2 linked regions of the Kutzneria chonburiensis genome follow. The protein of the gene in region 2 interacts with the protein of the main gene of each other region in a pairwise test. Links are inferred from orthologs where the notes say so. Each region holds a gene or a part of one and is shown on either strand. Other genes may lie near its edges.

Region 1 (2,743 bases), 1.0 Mb from region 2 along the record:
CAAGCACATCGAGGTGATCGTGCGGCAGATGCTCCGCCGCGTGATCATCATCGACTCGGGCGCGACGGAGTTCCTGCCGGGAGCCCCGATCGAGCGCAGCGACTTCGAGACGTCCAACCGTCGCGTCGTCGCCGAGGGCAACGAGCCGGCCTCGGGCCGTCCGGTGCTGATGGGTATCACCAAGGCCTCGCTGGCGACGGAGTCGTGGCTCTCGGCGGCCTCCTTCCAGGAGACCACCCGGGTGCTCACCGACGCCGCCATCAACGGCAAGAGCGACAAGCTCATCGGCCTGAAGGAAAACGTCATCATCGGTAAGTTGATCCCGGCCGGCACCGGTATCAACCGCTACCGCAACATCCAGGTGCAGCCGACGGAGGAGGCGCGGGCCGCGGCCTACGCGATCCCGTCCTACGACGACGGCTACTACACGCCGGACGTCTTCGGCACCGGCACGGGTGCGGCGGTTCCGCTGGACGACTACGACTTCGGTCGCGACTATCGTTGATAGTTGAGTGAGAGAGGGCCGGGATGCGGAGCATCCCGGCCCTTTTCTCGTTGAACTCGCCGTTCTCGGCGAAACCGATCCGGGTCGCCGGAAATAGGGCGGCCGTCCTTGACCCGTCAGGGCCGCCACGGCCGTCCTGACCAGGCGAAACGGCCGTGCTCGAGCTACGGAACGGGATCGAACACGCGGTCGACTATGCTGGGTCACATCTTCCTTTGCGATCTTGAAGATGGTGCGACACGCCACAGGCGACACGCTCGTCCGGCCCGTACCCGACCCCCGTTTTGACCCTCGGGCCACGGGGAAGGTATCTTTGGTATCCGTGCCCGACCCATGTCGGGCCGCTCCGCGTGCCTGTGGATGGCAGTCTCTGGCTGCGTCGACCTCAGGGCGACGGAAGTCCTCCGGAAACCGTTGGGACAGCTAGTTGGTCTCTCGCGGGTCCCGTGAGCGGGCGACACGCCCGACCTCGGGGGACGGAGGGGCCAAGTACACAGAGTCCACGGTGCCCGCAAGGACACCAAGACGCGAACGGAAGAAGCAGCCGGTCTATGCCCACGATCCAGCAGCTGGTCCGCAAGGGCCGCCAGGACAAGGTCGCGAAGACCAAGACCGCGGCTCTCAAGGGGAGCCCGCAGCGGCGCGGCGTGTGCACCCGCGTCTACACCACTACGCCCAAGAAGCCGAACTCGGCGCTGCGCAAGGTCGCCCGCGTGAAGCTGACCAGCGGGATCGAGGTCACGGCCTACATCCCGGGTGAGGGCCACAACCTGCAGGAGCACTCGATGGTGCTCGTTCGCGGTGGCCGTGTGAAGGACCTTCCGGGTGTCCGTTACAAGATCATCCGTGGCTCGCTGGACACGCAGGGCGTGAAGAACCGCAAGCAGGCCCGCAGCCGCTACGGCGCGAAGAAGGAGAAGAGCTGATGCCCCGCAAGGGCCCGGCCCCGAAGCGGCCGCTGATCTCTGACCCGGTCTACAGCTCCCCGTTGGTGACGCAGCTCATCAACAAGGTGCTCGTGGACGGCAAGCGCTCGGTCGCCGAGGCGATCGTCTACAAGGCGCTCGAGGGTGCCCGCGAGAAGACCGGCACCGACCCGGTCGTCACGCTCAAGCGCGCGCTGGACAACGTGAAGCCGGCCATCGAGGTGAAGAGCCGCCGTGTCGGTGGCGCCACCTACCAGGTGCCGATCGAGGTCAAGCCCGGCCGCTCCACCACGCTGGCGCTGCGCTGGCTGATCACCTTCTCCCGGCAGCGCCGTGAGAAGACGATGGTCGAGCGCCTGATGAACGAGCTGCTGGACGCCAGCAACGGTCTCGGCGCGAGCGTCAAGCGCCGCGAGGACACCCACAAGATGGCCGAGTCCAACAAGGCCTTCGCGCACTACCGCTGGTGATTCGGGCGCGGCCGGCTGTCCAGCCGGCCGCAACGGATCGGCGCCACCCGCACCGACCACAGCCGCACGAAAGCAAGGAAGACACCCGTGGCACAGGAAGTGCTCACTGACCTGGCCAAGGTCCGCAACATCGGGATCATGGCCCATATCGACGCGGGAAAGACCACCACCACCGAGCGGATCCTGTTCTACACCGGGATCAACTACAAGATCGGTGAGGTCCACGACGGCGCGGCGACGATGGACTGGATGGAGGAGGAGCAGAAGCGCGGCATCACCATCACGTCCGCCGCGACCACCTGCTTCTGGAACGACCACCAGATCAACATCATCGACACGCCGGGGCACGTCGACTTCACCGTCGAGGTCGAGCGCTCGCTGCGGGTCCTTGACGGCGCGGTGGCCGTGTTCGACGGCAAGGAGGGCGTCGAGCCCCAGTCCGAGCAGGTCTGGCGCCAGGCGACCAAGTACGACGTCCCGCGTATCTGCTTCGTCAACAAGATGGACAAGCTGGGCGCGGACTTCTACTTCACCGTCCGCACCATCCAGGAGCGTCTCGGCGCGAAGCCGCTGCCGATCCAGCTGCCGATCGGCGCCGAGAACGACTTCATCGGCGTCGTCGACCTGGTCGAGATGCGCGCGCTGACCTGGCACGGCGAGGTCCAGAAGGGCGACGACTACACCGTCGAGGAGATCCCGGCCGACCTGGTCGAGATCGCCGCCGAGTACCGCGAGAAGCTCATCGAGGCCGTCGCCGAGACCGACGACACCCTGATGGAGCTCTACCTCGGTGGCGAGGAGCTGACGGTCGAGCAGATCAAGCGGGGCATCCGCAAGATCGT
Region 2 (6,421 bases):
ACCGGCGGCCGGATCACGAGGTCGTCCTCGCCACCGGCGTCCTCGCCGTAGGTGATGTCGAAGGTCTCCAGCAGCTCCCGGTCCTCTTCCTCGGGCGAGACCACGTTGACCACGTAGTTCATCTCGTTGCCGAGGAGCTCGAGGATCTCGTCGGAGACCGACTGGGTCGCCGTGACCATCTCGCCGATGTGGAACAGCACCTGCACCAGCGCCGCCGGGTTCGCGTTGATCTTCTCCGCGAAGTCGGTCAGCGACGCGCCGCGCGGCAGCCGGATGGACTCCCCGTTGCCACGGGGCAGCCGGACACCGCCGACGCTGGGCGCCTGCATGTTGTCGAACTCTTGACGCTTCTGGCGCTTGGACTTGCGACCACGACGCGCGGGACCGCCGGGACGGCCGAACGCACCCGCGGCGCCGCCACGACCGCCGGGACCACCCGGACGACCGCCGCCGCCACGGAAGCCACCGCCGCCGGCCGGGGCGCCACCGCCACCACCGGGACGGAAACCGCCGCCGCCACCGCCGCCGCCCCCACCGGGACCGCCACGGAAACCGCCGCCACCGCCGCCGCCCCCACCGGGACCGCCACGGAAACCGCCGCCACCGCCGCCGCCCCCACCGGGACCGCCACGGAAACCGCCGCCACCGCCGCCGCCCCCACCGGGACCGCCACGGAAGCCACCGCCACCGCCGCCACCAGGGCCGCGGCCGCCGCCACCGGGACCGCCACCGGGACGACCGCCACCACCGGCCGGACGGGCCGGTCGGGGCGGCATCATGCCGGGGTTGGGCCGAGGCGGCATGTTGCCCGGGGTCGGGCGGGGACCACGGTCGCCACCGCGGTCGCCGGCCGGACGGTCGCCGCGCGGGGCGCGGTCGGGCCGGCCGTCACCGGGACGCGGCCGGTCGCCGCCGCCCTGCGAGGGCGGGCCGGGACGGGGCCCGGCCGGACGCGGCGCCGGCGCGTTGGAGCCGACACCGAACGGGTTGTTGCCGGGCCGCGGCGCGCGCGGGCCGGGCTTGGGGCCCTGCTGGCGCGGCGGCACCGTGGAGCCGCCGTCCGGCTGCTGCGGCTGCTGCCGCGGGCCGGGACGGGGGCCGGCGCCGGGGCGCTGACCCTGGCCCTGGGCGGGCCGGGACGGCGCCTGCTGGCCGGCCGACGCGGCGGCCGGAGCCTGCTGCGACGGCTGCTGCGGACGCTGCTGCTGCGGCGCCGGCGCGGGGGCCGGGCTGGACAGCGTGGGCTGCGTAGGGGCGCCCTTGAATTGACTCTGCGGAGCCTGGGTCTGGGGGGCGGCTGCCGGGGCCTGCGGGGCAGCCGCGGCCGGAGCCGGGGCGGCCGACGCGGCGGCCGGGGTCTCGGCCGGCTTGGGGCCGGGGCGCGGACCCGGACGCGGGCCGGGCATGGGGGGACGCTGGCCGGAGGCCGGCGTCGTGGGCGTCGCACCGGTCGCGGCCGGGCTGGGCTTGGGCGCCGGCGGACCGGGGCGCGGGCCGGGCTTCGGCGCGCCGCCCCTGGCCTTGGTGTCGCCCTTCTCGTAGGCGTCCCGCAGCCTGCGGGCGACCGGGGCCTCCACGGTGGAGGACGCGGACTTCACGTACTCGCCCTGTTCGGCGAGCTTGTTGAGCACTTCCTTGCTCGTGACGCCGAGCTCCTTCGCGAGCTCGTGCACTCGGGCCTTGCCTGCCACTGCTCTCCTCGTCTAGGGAGGCCGGGCGGCAAAGTCCCGCTCGACCTCGTCCTATCGTCGCGCGATCATGTCTTCAGCTTCACGGCTGACTCATGACGGGTCGACCTGCTTCCTCTACTCATCCGCAGCGGGGGCTTCCCGCGGCGGCACATCCCCAGCTGTGACCGACTCGAGATGAGCGGTCAAGACGGCGAGATCGAGCGCACCCTGGACCCGGAGGGCCCGTGGGAACGCCCGACGTCGCTCGGCGGCGCGCAGACACGCCGGATCGGGATGCAACCACGCGCCCCGACCAGGCAGCCCGCGTCTCGGGTCGGGGACGACGATCTCGTCCCTGGCCACCACGCGCAGCAGCTCGGAGTCCGACGCCTTCGCGCGGCATCCCACGCACGTCCGAATGGGACCGGTGGACGGGGGTGCCGGTTCTGAACGACGAACCACCGAAGATTCTATCCCCTCGAACTCACTCTGCCGAACCGGATACCTGACCGGACGGCGCGACCACCTCGGCGTCGGACTTGATGTCGATGCGCCAGCCGGTCAGCCGGGCCGCCAGCCGGGCGTTCTGGCCCTCCTTGCCGATGGCCAGCGACAGCTGGAAGTCGGGCACCACGACACGGGCGGTCTTGGCCCGCTCGTCGAGCACCCGGACGGAGATGACCTTGGCCGGTGACAGGGCATTCCCGACGAACGTGGCCGAGTCCTCGGAGAAGTCGATGATGTCGATCTTCTCGCCGGCCAGCTCGCTCATCACGTTGCGGACCCGGGCCCCCATCGGGCCGATGCAGGCGCCCTTGGCGTTCACGCCGGCCACCGTGGACCGCACCGCGATCTTGGAACGGTGACCTGCCTCACGTGCCACCGCCGGGATCTCGACGGTGCCGTCGGCGATCTCCGGGACCTCCAGCGCGAACAGCCGGCGGACCAGGTTGGGGTGGGTGCGGGACAGCGTGATCTGCGGGCCGCGGGAGCCGCGGGACACGCCGACCACGTAGCACTTGATCCGCTCGCCGTGCTCGTAGCGCTCGCCCGGCACCTGCTCGGCCGGCGGCAGCACGCCCTCGGTGTCACCCACCTGGACGACGACCATGCCGCGCGAGTTGGCCCGGGCGTCGCGCTGCACGACACCGGCGATGATCTCGCCCTCCTTGGCCGCGAACTCGCCGAAGGTGCGCTCGTGCTCGGCGTCGCGCAGCCGCTGGAGGATGACCTGGCGGGCGGTGGTGGCGGCGATCCGGCCGAAGCCCTCCGGCGTGTCGTCCCACTCCTCCTCGACCTGGCCGTCCGGACCGATGTCCTGGGCCAGCACCCGGACCAGGCCGGTCTTGCGGTCGATGTCCACCCTGGCGTGCGGCCGGTGGCCCTCGGTGTGCTTGTACGCGGTCAGCAGCGCGGTCTCGATGGCCTCGATGACGGTCTCGAACGGGATGTCCTTGTCCCGCTCGATCGTCCGGAGGGCGGCGATGTCGACGTTCATTCGGAATCCTCCTGACAGCCGCGCTCCAACAGCGCCAACTCCTCGACCGGCGGCTGCCGGAACTCCACTTCCACCACGGCCCGCTCGACGGCGCCGTGGCCGATCTCCCGCAGCTGGCCGTCGACCAGCAGCTGGACCGTCTCGTCGGTGACCCTGCCGACCCGGCCGGCGAACTCGGCCCCGTCGGTCTGGCGCACCTTGACCAGCCGGAACTTCGCCCGCCGCCAGTGGCGCGGTGCGGTCAGCGGCCGGTCGATGCCGGGCGAGGTCACCTCGAGGGTGTACGGGCCCGCGAGCACGTGGTCGTGCTCGTCGAGCGCGGCCGCGACGACGCGGCTGGCCTCGGCGATCGCGTCGAGGCCGACGCCCTCCTCGCCGTCGACCACCACCTTGACCAGTCGGCGACGGCCAGCCTGCTGCACGTCGAGCAGCTCGAGATCGAAGCCGATCGCCGAGACTGCCGCCCGGACGACCGGTTCGAGCTGCGCGGATATCTCCCCGCGCGGCGCGCTGGACACGTTCTCACTCCCCTGGTCGCTCTTACCGCATTCGGTTGTCACTGCCGCCACGCGGACGTGACGACATCGACCGGCGATGCCGTTCGCCGGTCGTGGTCGCCAAGCGTATCTCGTCGCTGAGCCGTCCAGACGCACGTGGACCGGAGTGGGTCGGGTGATTGCTGGCAAGATGACTCACCGTGACCCCTCAGCTCGACCGCCGGGCCCTGCTGCGCCTCGGGGCGCTCACGGTGTTGGCCGCGCCGGCCGTCGCCGCGTGCACGCCGACGCCGACCGCACCGCCGCCACCGGACCCGCTGGCCGCGCTGGCCGACGCCGCCGCCAAGGACGCCGCCACCGCCCGCGCGGCGGCCGCCAAGTTCCCGGCCGTGCAGGCCAAGTTCGAGCTCATCGCCACCAACCGGGACGCCCAGGCGGTCGCGCTGCGCAAGGAGATCGACCGGGCCACCCCGCCGCCGACGGCCACCACGGCCACCACCCCGTCGAGCCCGCCGCAGGGCACCGGCTACCCCGACCAGGCCGCCGCCATTGCCGGGCTGGCCGCCTCGCTCGGGGCCGCCCAGGACGCCGCCACCCAGGTCGCGCTGACCGTGCCGACCTACCGTGCCGGGCTCGTCGGCTCCGTCGTCGCCGGCTGCGCGTGCTTGAAGGAGCTGCTCTCGTGACGTCTCCCTCCGACCAGTCCGTCGACGCCTTGCAGCGGGCCCTGGCCTCCGAGCACGCCGCCATCTGGGCCTACGGCCTGGCCGGCGCCTTCCTGCCGGCGGGCTCCGATCCCGCGCTGGCCAAGGGCTCCGAGGCCCACACCGCCCGCCGCGACGCCACCATCACGCTGGTCAAGAAGGCCGGCGCCACGCCAAAGTCGGCCGAGCCCGGCTACACCACGCCCCAGCCGCTGACCAACCAGTCGTCGGCCTTCGTGCTGTTGGTGGCGGCCGAGGCCGACGCCGCGGCGGCCTGGCGGTCGGTGCTCGAGTACACCTCGGATCAGGCGATCCGGAAGACCGCCCTGGACGCCCTCACCGACGCCGCCGTACGGGCCATGTCCTGGCGCCAGGCCGGCGGCCAGACCCCGTCCACGCCGGCGCTGCCCGGCCAGCCCTGAGCAAGATCAAGGGACCGATCCTCGCGTTGAACGTCAGGAAGGACCCCTTCCTGACATCGCCGGCAAGATCAAGGGACCGATACTGGCGTTCAACGTCAGTAAGGGGCCCTTCCTGACACGAACCGCCGCTACTTGCCGGCCAGGCGGAGGGCGTCGGTGCTGATGTCCTTGAGCTTGGCCCTGTCGGGGTGGCCGCCGACCAGGGCGGTCAACGCGATGGTGGTGACGTTGGCGTTGGTGGCGGCGGCGTAGCCACCGTCCTGCAACTGGCTGGTGGTCGGCATGTTGGCCGCGGTGACGCCGCCGTCCTTGAGCAGGTCGTAGACGTTGCCGGTGTTGTCGCTGCTGGTGATCTGTCTGAGCTGCTCGGCGTCCCCGTTGCTGCCCATCTTCACATCGATCAGGGACACCACCGCAGTGGTGCCGTCCGGCAGCGTCGAGGAGTACAGCGACCGCACGAGCTGCTGGCAGGGGTGGTCCTTGAGGAACACCTGGGTCTTGTTGAAGGCGTGCTGGGCGCAGTCGGTGTCGGTGGCGGGACCGGCGACCCGGGTGAAGGTGTACTTGCCGGCGCTGTCGACCTGGCTGGACGCGGCCTCGGCCACGCCGGCCACGTGACTCGGCTGCACGGCCCAGAACACCAGCCCGGACAGCACCGCGACACCGACCAGCCCCAAGCCCTGGAGCAGCAGCTTGTTGCGCTTGTCCGGCCCGGGATCACGGCCGCCGGCGGGCTCGGCGTCGTAGAACTCCGGGGGTAGCTGGAACGGCGAGGTGTCAGCCGGCCCGGCCGTCACGGGGGCGGTCCGCCAGGTCGCCTGATCTTGGGGGTACGACTCCGACACATCCAGCACCGTAACGGGTGACCGATTCCGACACGATTCGGATGGGTAGATCACCTTGCGTCACCGAATCAGTGCCGCGCTGACCAGGTCGACGTCATCAACGGTGTTACTCAGCGCGAAGGACAGGCGGACGCGGCCGGCTCGGACGGAGTGCCGGATGCCGGCGAGGCGCGAGGGATCGGCCTCGACGGAGACGATGGCGGAGTCGCCGGGCGGGAGGCCGAGGCGGTCCAGGAGTCGGTTGGCCAGGCCGACGTTGTGCCGGTAGACCTCGGCGATGTCCAACGACGCCAGCCACGGCAGGGCGACGGCCGCGCCGACGTGGGCGAACCAGGTGGGCGAGAGGTCGAGGCGGCGGGCGTCGCCGGCCAGTCGCAGGGGCAGGCCGTAGACGGTCTGCCAGGGGTCCTCACCGGCGTACCAGTTGGCGTGGATGGGCCGGGCCGAGTCGAGCACGTCCGGGTGAACGGCCATCCAGGCGGCGCCACGCGGCGTCATCAGCCACTTGTAGCCCGCGCCGACGACGTAGTCGGCCCACGCCAGGTCGACCGGCAGCCAGCCGAGCGCCTGGGTCACGTCGAGCACGACGGTGACGCCTTCGCGGTTGCGCCGCACGGCGGCCAGGTCGAGCAGCGCGCCGTCGCTGGACTGCACGACGCCGGCCGCCAGCACGTCGTGATCCGGCATGGCGTCCGGGATCTCGGCCAGTGGAACTTCGGTGATCTTGATCCCACGACGGGCCTGGGCCGCGAACGGGAAGGTGGTGCTGGTGAACTCCCCGGCCG

The links.
Region 1: the proteins of rimP (region 2) and rpsL interact in binary tests that used the Escherichia coli proteins (3 or more experiments, as listed by UniProt). The link is inferred for Kutzneria chonburiensis from one-to-one orthologs.

The regions. Positions count from the first base shown.
Region 1 is NZ_CP097263.1:6,725,558-6,728,300, reverse strand. It holds rpsL (30S ribosomal protein S12), read left to right. Parts: upstream 1-1,056; coding sequence 1,057-1,431; downstream 1,432-2,743. Other genes in the region: fusA (elongation factor G), read left to right, coding at 1,989-2,743; rpsG (30S ribosomal protein S7), read left to right, coding at 1,431-1,901; M3Q35_RS30750 (DNA-directed RNA polymerase subunit beta'), read left to right, coding at 1-505. UniProt on the Escherichia coli protein: With S4 and S5 plays an important role in translational accuracy. Interacts with and stabilizes bases of the 16S rRNA that are involved in tRNA selection in the A site and with the mRNA backbone.
Region 2 is NZ_CP097263.1:5,712,797-5,719,217, forward strand. The notes cover bases 1,926-4,880. They hold rimP (ribosome maturation factor RimP), read right to left. Parts: upstream 3,687-4,880; coding sequence 3,165-3,686; downstream 1,926-3,164. Other genes in these bases: M3Q35_RS25740 (YlxR family protein), read right to left, coding at 1,926-2,132; nusA (transcription termination factor NusA), read right to left, coding at 2,155-3,168; M3Q35_RS25755 (hypothetical protein), read left to right, coding at 3,866-4,351; M3Q35_RS25760 (ferritin-like domain-containing protein), read left to right, coding at 4,348-4,791. In the rest of the region: infB (translation initiation factor IF-2), read right to left, coding at 1-1,691; more of M3Q35_RS25740, read right to left, coding at 1,806-1,925; M3Q35_RS25765 (hypothetical protein), read right to left, coding at 4,920-5,636; M3Q35_RS25770 (aminotransferase class V-fold PLP-dependent enzyme), read right to left, coding at 5,697-6,421.